DNA from 3 places in the Pasteurella oralis genome. Region 3 is predicted to be linked to each of the others. Evidence: riboswitches for the same ligand, from Rfam matches in the RefSeq annotation. Region 3 holds a riboswitch; each other region holds the start of a gene.

Evidence for each region. A riboswitch is a leader RNA that binds a small molecule or an ion and turns the genes downstream of it on or off. The one in region 3 is predicted to bind thiamine pyrophosphate.
Region 1: linked by a shared signal. The riboswitch ahead of thiC (phosphomethylpyrimidine synthase ThiC) and the one ahead of thiB (thiamine ABC transporter substrate binding subunit) in region 3 are both predicted to bind thiamine pyrophosphate.
Region 2: linked by a shared signal. The riboswitch ahead of ACFSAV_RS09815 (ABC transporter ATP-binding protein) and the one ahead of thiB (thiamine ABC transporter substrate binding subunit) in region 3 are both predicted to bind thiamine pyrophosphate.

The regions. Positions count from the first base shown of each region.
Region 1 is NZ_JBHUFP010000007.1:37,876-43,359, forward strand. Features, by position in the region: gene ACFSAV_RS06255 (HesA/MoeB/ThiF family protein) at 1-290, opposite strand, end outside; gene thiC (phosphomethylpyrimidine synthase ThiC) at 413-2,341, opposite strand; TPP riboswitch at 2,461-2,555, opposite strand; gene pgi (glucose-6-phosphate isomerase) at 2,767-4,416, shown strand; gene ACFSAV_RS06270 (helix-turn-helix domain-containing protein) at 4,726-5,394, opposite strand.
Region 2 is NZ_JBHUFP010000025.1:82,207-87,690, reverse strand. Features, by position in the region: gene ACFSAV_RS09830 (ABC transporter substrate-binding protein) at 1-36, opposite strand, end outside; gene tenA (thiaminase II) at 56-709, opposite strand; gene ACFSAV_RS09820 (ABC transporter permease) at 1,176-1,928, opposite strand; gene ACFSAV_RS09815 (ABC transporter ATP-binding protein) at 1,928-2,650, opposite strand; TPP riboswitch at 2,723-2,822, opposite strand; gene ACFSAV_RS09810 (YnfA family protein) at 2,957-3,283, shown strand; gene ACFSAV_RS09805 (DNA recombination protein RmuC) at 3,504-5,132, opposite strand; gene ACFSAV_RS09800 (Maf family protein) at 5,439-5,484, shown strand, end outside.
Region 3 is NZ_JBHUFP010000015.1:75,436-80,919, reverse strand. Features, by position in the region: gene glnE (bifunctional [glutamate--ammonia ligase]-adenylyl-L-tyrosine phosphorylase/[glutamate--ammonia-ligase] adenylyltransferase) at 1-2,303, opposite strand, end outside; TPP riboswitch at 2,521-2,613, shown strand; gene thiB (thiamine ABC transporter substrate binding subunit) at 2,652-3,656, shown strand; gene thiP (thiamine/thiamine pyrophosphate ABC transporter permease ThiP) at 3,661-5,271, shown strand; gene thiQ (thiamine ABC transporter ATP-binding protein) at 5,264-5,484, shown strand, end outside.

The DNA of each region.
Region 1 (5,484 bases), on a different contig from region 3:
TTAATCGCTGTTAAACGGGTTTTAGCTGCTTGTACTTTCGCAAGATTAATGTCTTTTGTACTGTATAAAATTTGGCGAGGAAGATTACTAATATCAACTGTATCAAAATCGGCAAGATAGACTTTTCCTACACCAGAACCGACTAAATACTGTGCTACAACAGAACCTAATCCACCTAAGCCAACAATCAGTATGCTACTTTTTTCTAAACGTATTTGCCCTTCAAGCCCACATTCTTCAAGTAATAGCTGGCGGCTATAGCGTAAAAATGTTTGATCGGATAATGGCATTTTGTATTCTCTGATTTAGTGATATAAAACTTGGCGAAAAGTGACCGCACTTTTGCATAAGAGAGGACGCATCATTTAGCGTCTTCTTTTTATTAAGCTCAATATTTAAATAATTTACAAAGTTATTGTGTTAAATGTTGGCTTTGATGATAAATTTCACTGCCTTTTTCACGGAATTTTTCTGCCATTTCACGCAAACCTTTAGTTTGGGATTCGTCTATATTAGTAACATCTATTTGTTGTAACTCTTTTGCGTAATCACGCACTTCTTGTGAAATTTTCATCGAGCAGAATTTCGGACCACACATAGAACAGAAATGAGCTATTTTGCCCGATTCTTGTGGTAAGGTTTCATCGTGATAGGTTCGTGCAGTTTCTGGATCAAGGGAAAGATTAAATTGATCTTCCCAACGGAATTCAAAGCGGGCTTTTGACATCGCATTATCGCGAATTTGAGCAGCAGGATGGCCTTTAGCTAAATCTGCTGCATGAGCGGCTATTTTATAAGTAATTAACCCTTGTTTAACATCGTGTTTGTCAGGCAATCCTAAATGCTCTTTTGGTGTCACATAACACAACATCGCACAACCAAACCAGCCAATCATGGCAGCTCCGATGCCAGAAGTGAAATGATCATAACCTGGGGCAATATCAGTGGTAAGAGGGCCTAACGTATAGAATGGCGCTTCGTGACAATGAGAGAGTTCTTCAGTAACATTACGTTGAATCATGTGCATTGGAATGTGTCCAGGACCTTCTATCATCACTTGGACATCATATTCCCAAGCAATTTTAGTGAGCTCACCTAGTGTATACAGCTCTGAAAACTGGGCTTCATCATTGGCATCTTGAATTGATCCTGGACGTAAACCATCACCTAAAGATAACGATACATCATAGCGCGCACAAATCTCACAAATTTCACGGAAATGAGTATATAAGAAATTTTCGCAATGGTGAGCTAGGCACCATTTTGCCATAATTGAACCACCGCGAGAAACAATGCCAGTTAAGCGTTTTGCTGTCATTGGGATGTAACGTAATAAGGTGCCAGCATGAATTGTAAAATAATCTACTCCTTGTTCGGCTTGTTCGATAATCGTGTCTTTAAAGATTGCCCAAGTAAGATTTTCAGCGACACCGCTGACTTTTTCTAATGCTTGATAGAGTGGGACAGTACCAATTGGCACAGGGCTATTACGAATAATCCATTCGCGTGTTTCGTGAATATGACGTCCAGTAGACAGATCCATTACTGTATCTGCTCCCCAACGAATAGCCCATACTAATTTTTCTACTTCTTCCTCTATTGATGAGGTCACAGCAGAGTTACCAATATTAGCATTGACTTTGACTAAAAAATTACGTCCAATAATCATTGGTTCTAATTCAGGGTGATTGATGTTACAAGGAATAATGGCACGACCAGCGGCGACTTCTTGGCGTACGAATTCAGGTGTAATATGGGGAGGAATTTGAGCACCAAAATTCTGTCCTTGATGTTGTTGTAATAGTATTCCGCTTTTAATTCTGTCTCGTCCCATATTTTCACGAAGCGCGATAAATTCCATTTCTGGCGTAATAATGCCTTGACGTGCATAGTGTAATTGCGTTACTCGTTTTCCTATTTTGCCTTGTTTGACTTGACGTTTAAGCTGAAAACGCAATTCATCTAATGTGTTATCTTGCAAGCGTTGATTAGCATATTCTGAGCTTAATCCTGTGAGGTATTCAGTGTCACTACGTTCTAAGATCCAAGCATCACGATAAGCAGGGATACCTTTAGTAACATCAATGTGTTGATTTTCATCGCCATAAATGCCTGACGTGTCATAAATAGGAATGGACTCATTAGCTTCATATTGCGGGTTATCTTTATCACCACCAACTAATGTCGGACTTAAATGAATTTCACGCATAGGTACTTGGATATCAGCTCGTGAGCCTTGCAGGTAAATGCGCGAAGAGCTGGGATGCTGATAACCTTTTAATGTTTGAATGAAACTTTGGGCTGAAGCACGTTTTTCACGGCGAGTTGTAAGTTTTGACATAAGCAAATATACCTTTTTAATGTGTAATAAAGTAAATTGCTTGTTGAAGTGAGGGAGGGGTGAACTCATCGCTTTAGTTAAATAAGGTTTCCCTTATCACTAAAGAGCGGTCTAATTTTGATGAATTTTAACTTGTTCCCTACGCAAGTATTAACCTAACAGGTTCGACGGATCCCAATATGGTCTCAGCTCGAAAGCACTCCGACAAGTGGGCAAGAGTATAAAAGTAAAGAAACAAAAAAAACAAGAAAGAAACTGAGAAATGTGAGCTATATCACAAAATAGTTGTGACTTTGGAGAGAAATAAGACAATTAATTGATTTATAAAACTTAACTTTGCTTTTACTCAACCTTTGCCTCTTAACCAAAAAACTAATTTAGTATATTATTTCATTCATTTGATATGACATAAAAAAGGAAAAGCTATGAAAAACATTAACCCAACATCTACTGCTGCATGGAAAGCCTTAGAACAGCATAACCAACAACAAAGTGCGGTGACAATTCAGCAACTTTTTGCTCAAGAAAAAGATCGTTTTGCAGATTATTCATTGATGTTTAATAACGAGATTTTGGTGGATTTTTCGAAAAATAATGTGACTAAAGAAACATTAGCGTTGTTACGTCAATTAGCAAATGAATGTGCATTATCTGATGCTATTGAAGCAATGTTTACAGGTGAAAAAATCAATAGAACCGAAGATCGTGCTGTCTTACATACGGCATTACGTAATCGAGCAAATACAGCAGTGTTAGTTGATGGGCAGGATGTGATGCCAGAGGTAAATGCGGTATTAGCAAAAATGAAAGCGTTTTGTCAACGTGTCATTTCAGGTGAATGGAAAGGTTATACAGGTAAAGCAATTACTGATGTGATTAATATTGGTATTGGTGGTTCAGACTTAGGGCCTTATATGGTTACTGAAGCACTACGTCCTTATAAAAATCATTTGAATTTACATTTTGTATCGAATGTTGATGGAACACATGTCGCGGAAGTGTTGAAGAAAGTGAATCCAGAAACGACCCTGTTTTTGGTGGCTTCGAAAACTTTTACCACTCAAGAAACTATGACAAATGCGATTTCTGCGCGTGATTGGTTCTTAGCAAGTGCTAAAGAACAGCAGCATGTAGCGAAACACTTTGCTGCCCTTTCAACCAATGCTAAAGCTGTAGCTGAATTTGGTATTGATACTCATAATATGTTTGAATTCTGGGATTGGGTTGGTGGTCGTTATTCATTATGGTCAGCGATTGGATTATCTATTGCATTATCAATTGGTTTTGAGCATTTTGAAGCTCTTTTAGCAGGGGCGCACGCGATGGATCAACATTTCCGTACCGCGCCAATCGAACAAAATATTCCAACTACTTTAGCGCTCGTTGGCTTATGGAATACGAATTTTTTAGGGGCGCAAACAGAAGCTATCTTACCTTATGATCAATACTTACATCGTTTTGCGGCGTATTTCCAACAAGGTAATATGGAATCAAATGGAAAATACATTGATCGTGATGGGAAGGAGATTAATAATTATCAAACGGGACCAATCATTTGGGGGGAACCTGGTACTAATGGTCAGCATGCTTTCTATCAACTTATCCATCAAGGCACGACTCTAATCCCTTGTGACTTTATTGCGCCAGCGCAAACACACAATCCACTTGCTGATCATCATGAGAAATTATTATCAAATTTCTTTGCGCAAACTGAAGCTCTGGCTTTTGGTAAAAGTAAGCAAGAGGTTGAAGCTGAATTTATCAATGCAGGTAAGTCACTAGATGAAGTGAAAGACATTGTGCCATTCAAAGTCTTTACGGGTAATAAACCAACTAACTCTATTTTAGTACAAAAAATGACACCATTTAGCTTAGGCGCATTAATTGCAATGTATGAGCATAAAATTTTTGTACAAGGTGTGATTTTTAATATTTATAGCTTCGATCAATGGGGAGTTGAATTAGGCAAACAATTGGCAAATCGCATTTTGCCAGAATTAGCTAGTGATGGCAAAATTGAAAGCCATGATAGTTCGACTAATGGGTTGATCAATCAATATAAATCTTGGCGTTAAGTTAAATAACGATAAGATTTAATAGCAGATCTGCACTTTAAGATGGGATTGATTATCCAATTGAAGTGCAGATTTTTTTATTACTGAAGGGTTTTATAGATTAAAATAAATACAAATTGGTATTTATTATAATACTATCATTAAAAATAAATTAAGGGAGTGATCATTTTTAATTAACCCGATTTTATTCGTAGATAAATAATAAAAAACATTTTAATAATAGCTTATTTTTATATGGCTGAATAAAATTTAAACTAAGTAATAAATGAAATATAAAAATTAAACTAATATCAATTATTTTTTGAGCGATTAAATTAAATGATGACCTATAAACACAACTCGACCAATAATTTCAACATTTTTATCTTCTCCCATATCTAATTCAATCGGTGGATAAATAAGCTGATTATCACTAATTAATCGAATACCATTTGGTAGCCCTTGAATTCGTTTTATCCATAGCTGTTTGCCGAAACGCATAAGATAAATTTCACCATCTTTAGGTGTTATTACCGCGCGATTAATTAGCAGAAGATCACCGCTGTGAATCGTCGGCTGCATACTATCTCCAGAAGCAACAATAAAAGCAAGTTTATTAGGAACTATTCCTCTTAAACTTAACCATTGGGTACTTAATCCAATGTAATCATCAGGTGGTATGTTAAAATGATTGAGGGTAATATCTTGATAAACGGGAATTTGTACCTGATCTTCGCTATTTCCTGCTTTACTGACTTGTAGTTGCGTTGAATAATGATGGGTTCGTTCATCGATATCTTTACTAAAAGAAGAGTTACTCACAGGATTATTTTCGTCATATAATCCAAGTTGTTTTTGTACAGCAACTGGAAATGAAGAGTAATGATATTCAAATGTTCTTCCTTTAACCCCTTCTCTTTGGCGCTTTATCCATCCCTCACGAGCTGCTTTTTTCACAATACCTTTATCTGATGAAGGTAAATACAATCCCTTTCCCATAAGCTCTTTAATTGAAAACCACTCTTGATAGTTCTGCATAAAAACCTTGTTAGGAACTCTACTGATGTTGACTTTGTGAGAATTTAACCT
Region 2 (5,484 bases), on a different contig from region 3:
TGCCAGAGTGAGTGTATTTTTAACTAATTTTTGCATCATCTTTCTCCTACTTTGTTTAACTTAAATCTAAGCCCATTTGCCAGAATGCAGATTCCATTCGGGTGGCAGTATTAAAAATATGTTGTAATTTCTTTATCTGTGTATCAGTTAAATTTGCGCACAGTGTGTCTAATAGGTTAGTAGTATTTTGTGCAGCTGTTTGAAATTCTTCACCTGAATAAGCATCAATCCATGCTTGATATGGATTATTTTTAGGACTAATATCACTTTCCACGATATGTTTGGCTATCACCGCATAACCAATGGCGCAAGGCGCAATAGCTGTGTAAAGTTCTGCTAAACCGTTTGTCATGCCTATGTCTAACACATAGCGTGTATATGCCACACAAGCAGCAGATTCTTTAGTGCTCAATAAAGTTTTTTCATCAATTCCCCAGCTTTCACAAAATTGAATATGCAGCTGAATTTCGTGCAACAATGCGCCAATTGCATCATGTGCGTTTTTCATTTGGACAAAATTTTCTGCTTTATAAATCCCCAGTGACAATGCTCGGTTGTATTGAAACAGAAATAAATAATCTTGTTTGAGATAGTGTTGAAAGCAGATTTTCGGCAATGTGCCGTTGGCAAGTTGTTGTACAAAGGGATGGTGAATATATGTTTGCCAATATTGGTTTGCGTTGTTGATGAGTTGTTGTGTTGTAGACATGTTGTTTCCTATCATTTTTAACGTAAGGTTTCATCTTTACTTTCTTTTACTTGTGCAAAAGAAAGGTATACCCCGACTAAGTAGCTTATCCTTGATTAAAAAGGAATTTTTTAACAATAAATAAGTTACTTTCACTTCGTTACGTAATGTTATTTCCTTAAAAATGCCTTTTCCAAGCAGGCAGCTTACACAAAGGCTTCATTGAGTTAGCTGGTTATAAAAGTGCGGTGAGATTTTAAAATTTTTAAAAAAATGACCGCACTTTAAAAGCACTTTATTCTGTTTCTTGTTTTGCTACTTCTGTAGCGTTGAATTTTCCATTAGGTCAATACTATGAAATAAAGACCCTCAATCTATGCAATTTTTATTTGCTTCGTTTACCCAGTGAGCTGTTGTTAAAATGCTATTCAAAAGCGCTTATTTACCTTTTGCTGATCTATCTTTGCCCAAACAAAGAAAAGTGAAATCACTTCAAATATCTTATCCATGGGATCCATCTATTCAGTAAATAATCCACACTGAAATACAGTGTTAAACTTATCAGCATCAAGATAAATAGTGCTGAAAACATTAAATCGACTTGCATGCGTGCATTTGCATGTAACATTAAATAACCCAATCCCTGCGAAGAACCGACCCACTCGCCTACAATTGCGCCAATAGGGGCGACAGAAACTGCGATACGTAATCCAGAGGCAAAAGAGGGAAGGGCTGCGGGGAGGCGGACTTTAAATAGCATTGCAATGGGTGAAGTTTTCATGGTTTTAGCTAATTCGAGCCATTGCATTGGTGTATTGCGTAGTCCGTCGTAACAGGCTGCGGTGACAGGGAAGTAAATAATCAAGATAGTCATAGCAATTTTGGAGGCAAGACCGTAGCCAAACCAAAGCACCAATAAGGGTGCAATAGCGAATACTGGAATAGCTTGTGAAATAACGAGTAATGGCAATAACAATGCGGATAAATGGGGAGATAGGCTGAGTAATAGCGCGGAGATTAAGCCTAATATAACACCCAAACTCAATCCTAAACCGATTTCTAACATGGTGACTTGTGCATGCTGCCAGAGTAAATCATAGCGACTGGTCAGTTGCGTTAAGATGTCTGTTGGTGGCGGCAACATATAATGTGGAATAGCAAAAAAACTGACCGCACTTTGCCAACAAATGAGTAAAAATAAAGCTAAAAAAGCGACTTTAATTAGGGAGATCACCTTCATCAAATTGCACCCTGCATCAGTTGGTTAAGTAGATATTGTTGTAATTGCCATAAATCGTGTTGCACGAGTTCTCGTGGTGTATCGCCTATAGGTGAAATTTTAGTGGATAACGTGGCAGGATAATGTTGCAAAATATAAATCTCATCGCTTAAACGAATAGCTTCTTGTGGATCATGTGTAATAAATAATACGGTTTTATCTTTCAATAAGGTATGAGCGAGATTTTGTAATTGTAAGCGAGAGATGGCGTCCAATGCCGAGAAAGGTTCATCCATTAAAATGATTTCTGCTTCCTGCATTAACGTACGAGCAAGTGCAATGCGTTGACGTTGCCCGCCAGACAGGTAATAACAGGCTTTATGTTGGTGGTTGTCCATGTTTACTGCAGTCAGCAATTGTTTAGCTCTAGCGATTGTCGCTGCATTTTTTGTGTTGTTCAAATGATGAATGAGTTGGACATTATCTAAAACAGATAGCCATGGGTAGAGCGCATCTTGTTGCGCCATGTAGCTGACTTTTCCCCCTTGTGGGAAATGAATTTCGCCTTGCGTTTTAGCAGTGTTTTCTAATCCTGCAATCGCACGTAATAACGTTGATTTTCCCACACCAGATGCACCGAGTAAGCTTATCCATTTTCCTTTGGGCAAGCAAAAAGAAAAATCAGCAAATAATGGCGCTTGATTATAACGCAAAGTTAAATTACGAATTTCAACGGCATTCATGGTTTAAACCATTCATTCAGCGTTGCAAGAAAAATAATTGAAAAATAGAAAATGATAAAAGAAAAGGGGGAAGTATTGGCATAATTAGTTTCCTACGTCAGTACGAGCTGTATCAGGTTCACGGGTATCATCTCAGCTTTACTTATTTTGTAAAGCACCCCGACTAAAGTGCAATAAGGCTACCTAAGTTAGTTAAAAAGAGAAGTAATTTATTAAAGAATTGTGATCAATATCACATTATTTAATTTAGTTGTGATGATTTCTTCAGCAGAGTATTCTATTTTAGTGAATGATTAAGGATAGTTTATGCTACAAACTTTGGGTTTATTTATTTTAACTGCATTAGCTGAAATTATTGGCTGTTGGTTACCTTATTTATGGCTACGTCAAGAAAAAAGCGCGTGGCTACTGATTCCAGCTGCGCTTAGCCTAACATTATTTGTTTATTTGTTGACCTTACATCCTACCGCAAGTGGGCGAATTTATGCAGCTTATGGTGGCGTGTATATTAGCGTAGCACTGATTTGGCTGTGGTTAGTTGATGGTCAACCTTTACGCTGGCAGGATTGGTTAGGCGTTGCTTTTTGTTTAATAGGTATGGCAGTAATTATGTTTACCGAGAAATCGGGTTAAAGAGAGTCATTTTATGAAATAAAATTGCATATGATAAAAAGCGACTATTATTTTTCGCGAGCTTTTTTAATTGGATGTCTCTCGTTCCTATCGACTGGGTGTTGGCGAGTGAGCGATTTAAGGACATTATTCGTCAGCAGTATGTGGAATTACAAATCAAATAAAGTTAAAAAACAGCAGCAACAAGTTAATATTTACTGCTGTTTTTTTATTGAGTAGATTAACTCGTTTGGCTTTCGGTTTGATTTTCTTCTGCTTTTACCATTTGTAACCGTTCGTTCTCGATATCATTATGTAATAATTCTACGGTAGGCATATTTTTATTGGCTTTTGCAGAAAGTGCTTTAAAACGTTCAACTTTTCCAACTAAGCCTTGCTGTCCAATAAGCGCGGTTACTGTGCTGTTGTAATGTGTACTGGCTGTAGAAATGCTGTTACCAAGCTTATTCAAACGTTCTGCAATTAAACAAATTTGATTATAAATGTCACCTGCTCGAGCACTAATTTCTTTAGCTTCACTATTCCCTCGCTCGATTCGCCATAAGTTTGCAACTGTGCGTAAAATAGGCATTAAAGTAGTGTGCGAAACGACAATAACATTTTTCTCGTAACCATAATTAAATAAGTTTGGCTCCATTTTCATTGCTTCGATATAAGCAGGTTCAAGGGCAATAAACATCAGAACAAAATTTGGGCTGCGCATGCCAATTAAGTTGCTATAATCTTTACGTGATAAGTCATCGATATGATTTTTTATCGCTTTAATATGTTCACGTAATTTACTGTGACGAGTTATTTCATCTTCCGTATTCACTGCATTTTCATAAGCAACTAATGACATTTTACTATCAATGATTAAATGCTTATTGTCAGGCAAATTTAACACAAAATCGGGGTAATTATGTTTACCTTCATTATCTTTAAAATGTGCTTGTGCAGTGTAATGTTGTCCTTCTATTAAGCCTGCCAATTGTAACGCTCGTTCCAGCTGTACTTCACCCCAATTACCTAGCGTTTTCTTTTCACCCTTTAAAGCAGAAGTCAGATTATCGGCTTGTTGCGACATAGTGAGCCCGATTTGCAATACTTTTTTTATTTCTGCCTCTAAACCGGCATTACCTTTTACTGATTCTGAATGGATTTCATTCACACGTTTTTGAAAACCTTCAATTTGCTCACGGAAGGGTTTAAGTAGGCTATCTAACGCGGTCTGATTGCTTTGACTAAAATGACGACTTTTTTCTTCTAAAATACGATTGGCTAGATTTTGAAATTCTATGCTAAGTTGTTGCTTACTTTGCTCAATATTTTGTTGCTGTTCAGCAAAATTTTTCTCTTTTTCTATTAGTGTAGTTTTGAGTTCAGTGAGTTCTTGTGAAAGTGCGGTCAGTTTGGCGATTAATTCACGATTTTCTTGTTCTTTGTGACTAAACTGAGCTTGACTATGCTCGAGTTGTTTTTGCAAACTTTCTGCTTGAGCAGTGGCGATACCAAAACGCTCTTTAAGTGCGGTGATTTTTTCTGAAATTTGAGCGTGACGTACTTGTTGTTCATCAAGCTCTTGTTGTAAATAGTTTAATTTTTCATCACGTTCAATTAAGCGTATTTGTAAACCTTCCGCAGTTGTTTGATATTTGACAACAGCTTGTTCTAATTGATTTTTTAGTTGCTGGGATGTTTCAAATTTGGTTAATAGTTGATTGAAATCTTCAATTGTTTTATTGAGATCCTGTTGTAGTTCCTGACTATCACGTTTTCGACGAGTGCTGATAAATAATAGTATGACACAACAAATCACGAGACCAGCAATAATCAGCAGAAATTGTGATGAAGTCAATTCAGATAGCATATTAACCCTTTCCGATAAAATTAACTAAGGATTAAAGTATAAAGGAAACTGGCGGATTTATCCTAACGGGTTATAATCTTTTTTTATTTTCTCGGTATTCTAATGTGTTATGGCAATCTGTTATTCTGAGGAAAATTTGACAACTTTGATAACAACCTATTTGGAGTCGCTTGTTTGAGAGTCAGCGGCAAATTAAAGCAATATGGGTAAACAGCACCACAATGGAAAAGAAATTGATAGTGATTTACTTGCAGAGATGGAACATATTGCAGTTATAATCTAGATAACTTACGAATGAAAAATATGATGATTAATCCTCAATTTTACCTTGCTTCTAGCAGCCCTCGTCGCG
Region 3 (5,484 bases):
TGTGCTAAGCGCAAGTAAAATTGATTGCTATCAATACTGCGTTTCCCGCCAATTGTTTGGCTATTGTTAGCAGATTGATATAAAAAGACGAGATCTAAATCAGATTTGTAGCCTAGTTCAATACCACCAAGTTTACCGTACCCAATGACTAAAAAACCTTTTTGGTTTTCCGTTAAATGTTCAGGTATTCCAAAGCGAGTGGCGACCTGCTGCCAAGCTAAATTCACAACTACTTCAATGATCGCTTCTGTCAAAAATGTGAGATGATCACTTACTTTCATCACGGGTAATGCACCGAGAATGTCTGCAGAGGCGATACGTAATAAAGTCGCTTGTTTAAATTGGCGCAAACCATCAATAATCTGTTCATCATCATCAGAGGGTAAACGCAGTAAATATTGTTGTAGTTCGCTTTGATATTCTGTATAGGGCGGTGGATTAAGTAACGCTTTACGATCTAGTAGTTCATCAAGCAAAATAGGATGACGTGCAACTTGCTCTGCGATCAGTTTAGATTGGGCGCAAAGCTCAATCAGTTGATTAAGTGCTTGTGGATTTTCAAGCAATAATTCTAAATAAGTGGTACGTGTTAATATTTTTTCGACAATATTGAGGATTCTTGGTAATAAAGTACGATAGGCAGAATGCGAAAATAGTTGTTGTAATAAATGTGGCAATAATTGTGTAAGTACTTCTCGCCCACGTGTGCCAATTGGGCGACGAGATAATTCAGAGCGAAATTGAACTAATATCTGAATAATTTCGGTGAAATCTGCCTCATCTACTTGATTCTCAATCAATACTTGCTTAATTTCACTTTCATCTAAATCCGCATCAAGAAAGTCATGCCATAAGTCTAAGGCTTCTGCTATTTCTTCTTTTTCTTCACCAATTAAGTTAGTAAAAATAGCACGAACTTTTTGCTGATGTTGGTGTAATTGCTTGCAAAAACTTGTCCAGTCATCAATAGGGTAGAAGACATTTTCTGCTTGAAATTGAGTATTCCATTGCTTAAAAACTTGTGTTGCTTGTATCAAACGTTGGCGATCCAATTCCTTTTCGGGTAATTGTTGTGTTTGCTGATCGTTGATTGCTTGTAAGATATTTTCAGTACGGCGTAAAAACACATAAGCTTGTTGCAAATCTTGTTTTTGTTGTGCCGATATCAATTCAAGTGCAACTAGCTCAGGTAGCAATTTTAACAATTCATGGCGTTGTAATCTGATTTCACGTCCTCCGCGAATAAGTTGGAAAACTTGGACAATAAATTCAATTTCACGAATCCCGCCTGCGCCAAGTTTAATATTATCGTTGAGCCCACGACGACGCACTTCTCGTTCAATTTTCCCTTTCATTTCTCGTAGAGATTGAATCACACTGAAATCAATATAGCGACGATATACAAAAGGGCGTAATAATTGTTGCAGTGTTTTGATATTAGGATCTTGTGGATTTGCACCTAGAATTCGCCCTTTTATCATTGCATAACGTTCCCAATCACGCCCTTGATCTTGATAATATTGTTCCATAGCGGCAAAGCTTAATGCCAAAGCGCCACTTTCACCAAAAGGGCGTAAGCGCATATCTGTTCGATAAACAAATCCATCAACTGTATATTGATCTAATGCGCTAATTAAACGTTGTCCTAACCGTGTGAAAAATTTAGCGTTTTCAACCCTTTTTCGTGCACCGATGGTTTCACCATTAGCTGGATAAGTGAAAATTAAGTCAATATCTGAAGAAAAATTGAGTTCAAAACCACCAAGTTTACCCATGCCTAAAATATAGAGCTGCTGTGGCTGACCTTGTTCATCCATGGGTGTTCCCATTTCTTCACAAGCACGCACATAGAGCCAATCTCGAGCTGCAATAATTAAGCTCTCAGCTAACTGAGATAAACGAAGAAAAATATCTTCTACGGTACCTAAATTTAGACTTTGGCAAAAACTGAGCTTAGCCATTTCTTGATTGCGAAATTGACGCAGGACTTTATAAAGTTGCTCTTCTGAATGAGTTTGCGTTAATAGGATATTTAGCCGAACTACATATTGATCGCATTCATCTAACTTAGGAGGATTATGCCAACATTGTTGTAAAAAGTGTGGCTGTTTTGACAATACATCGGCAAAGAAGTCTGACATTGCAATAGCATAACGAAGCTGCCCGATTGAGCTATTGAGATCGTCTTTATCCAGTTCAATTTGTTGCAATAACGTGATGTCATATTGGTCAGGAAATGTATTTATCAGTTGTTGAGCAAGTTGAGCTAATTTGTGATCAAATTGGTTAAAAGATAAAGACATGAGAAATCCTATTAAATACACAAGAAACAGACTGACTTTAGCATAAAATAGCGGTTTTCACTGTAGTAATTTTTCACTTTTGCGATGGAAGTTCCAGAATTTTAGACAAATAATTTTTTGGTTTCTCTTTTATATTTTATTTTTCTTCTATTTGAAAATATAAGCTATAGGAATCAATAAATAACCTTTTGTTTCCTCATAAAATATTATAGACTTACCCACTTAGTCGGGGTGCTACTTTGATGGCTGAGATAATACCCGTGAACCTGATGCAGTTAATACTGGCGTAGGAAACTAACAGTCAATATTACTGTGTACTTTTTTGATGCCATAACAAGAGAGGACACAATGTCTAAATTTAAAACTTCTTTATTTTTAACCGCATTTTCAACCTTTTCATTGGCTGCGTTTGCACAAATGCAAACTATCAATGTTTATACTTATGACTCTTTTACATCAGATTGGGGAGCTGGTCCAAAGATAAAAACAGCATTTGAAAAACAATTTCCACAATGCCAAGTAAATTTCACTGCGTTTGGTGATTCTGGCACTATGTTTAATCGCTTACGTTTAGAAGGGAAAAAAACGAAAGCAGATATTGTTGTTGGGTTAGATAATTATGTATTAGAAGAAGCGAGAAAAAGCGAGTTATTTGCGCCAAATACAGTCGATTTAAATCAACTTTCGTTACCAATTATATGGAAAGATAAGACTTTTTTACCTTATGATTTTGGGCAATTTGCTTTTATTTATGATAAGACAAAAGTACAAAATCCACCGCAAAGTTTACAAGAACTGGTTACCCGCGATGATTTAAACATTATTTACCAAGATCCGCGTACGAGTAGTGTTGGACGTGGTTTATTAATTTGGATGAATAAAGTTTATCCTGAACATGAAATTACACAAGCATGGCAAAAGCTTGCTAAACATACAGTCACAGTAGGAAAAGGCTGGTCTGATACATATGGCGCTTTCTTAAAAGGTGAGGCAGACTTAGTACTTAGTTATAGTACATCGCCGTTGTATCATCTTGTATTTGAACAAAAAGATCAGTACATGGCAACAGAGTTTACTGAAGGTGGCGTACTTCAAATTGAAACAGCCGCAAAAGTGATAAATCGTGATAATGTTTGTGCTGATCATTTTCTTACATTTTTAATTCAACCTGAAGCTCAGCTGCATTTAGTTAAAAATAATGTGATGCTATCTGTAATTGACGCACAAATTGAACCGCATTTTGATGCATTAAAAGTAAAACAATTGCAATCGAAAGTATTAGATACTACCCAAGTTAATGCACAACAGCTAAAAAAATGGATCGCTGTTTGGCAAACAACCTTAACTAAGTAATCACATGTTGCAACTATTGATGTCACCAAAATTTCGCCCGTCCCACTATTTGGGCGGAATTTTGGTGATTTTATTACTTATTGTCTTTTATGTTTTTCCATTAACTGCTGTTTTTTCTATTCAAGGTGAGTATAGTTGGTATTATTTACTGACTGATCGGTATTTGCATCACGTTATTTTATTTAGTCTTTGGCAGGCATTTTTATCCGCATTGTTGTCTGTTATTTTTGGGGCATTATTAGCACGCGCATTTTTTTATCAACAGTTTATTGCGAATACATTGATTTTAAAGTTGTTTTCATTAACTTTTGTTTTGCCTGCTTTAGTAGCAATTTTTGGTTTATTAGGTGTATATGGTAGTTCAGGTTGGTTAGCTACGTTAATGGCAATTGGAGATATTAATTGGACACCAAACATCTATGGATTAACGGGTATTTTAATCGCGCACCTGTTTTTTAATATTCCATTAGCGACTCGAATGTTTTTGCAAGGATTACAACATATTCCCATTCAACAAAGACAGCTTGCTGCTCAACTTAATATTCGTGGTTGGCAATTTATACGCCTAATTGAGCTACCTTATTTGCGTCAGCAATTATCTCCTGTCTTTACTTTAATTTTTATGCTGTGCTTTACTAGTTTTGCCATTGTGTTAACCCTTGGTGGTGGACCTAAGTATACGACATTAGAAGTTGCCATTTATCAAGCAGTACTGTTTGAATTTGATCTCCCAAAAGCAGCTTTATTTGCACTATTACAATTTATCTTTTGCTTCGGTTTATTTGTGTTAAGTAGCTTTTTAGCTAAGGTACCAGAAACAACATTACACAGTCGTCAATATTGGATTTCCCCTCAACCAAGAGCGGTTAGATTTTGGCAAATTTTATTGATTATATTGGCAACTAGTTTTGTATTGTTACCTTTGTTGCATATTTTATTTTCCGCGTTATTTTCGCCAAAGCTGTTTTCTATATGGTTACAACCTCAACTGTGGAAAGCAATAGGTTATTCCGCATTGATAGCGCCAACTTCTGCTTTTATCGCACTAATCTTGTCATTTGCTTTATTACTATGCGCAAGGCAGTTATATTGGTTGGAATATCGTCGCTTTTCTGATTTGATTCTTAATATTGGTGCGACAATTTTAGCTATTCCTACGCTTGTTGTTGCGATTGGATTATTCATTCTATTACGTGAGATTGATTTTTCTACACTACATCTTTTTATAGTTGTAGTATGCTGTAACGCGCTAGCTGCGATGCCATTTGTATTACGAATTCTTGCAGTTCCGATGAATAACAACATGATTTACTACGAAAAATTATGTCAATCTCTGCATCTTCGAGGCTGGCAACGTTTTTCCTTGATTGAATGGCATACTTTACGTTCGCCAGTAAAGTATGCTTTTGCATTAGCTTGCGCTTTATCTCTAGGGGATTTCACTGCGATTGCCTTATTTGGTAATGAAGATTTTACTTCTCTGCCACATTTGCTCTATCAACAACTTGGTCATTATCGTAGCCAAGAGGCTGCTGTTACTGCGTTTATCTTATTAGTTTTTTGTATGGCTGCTTTTATTTTAATTGAGTGGCATAAGGAAAAAGATAATGATTAAATTACATCAGGTGCAATTTTGTTATAAAACAGCCAGATTTGAGTTGGATTTACATATTCCAGCACAACAGAAAGTCGCTGTCATTGGGGCGAGCGGTGCAGGTAAAAGTACATTATTAAATTTGATTGCAGGCTTTGAATTTGTAGAGCGAGGTGAAGTTTGGTTGAATGGTGAAAATCATACGAAAACACAACCGCATCAGCGTCCTGTTTC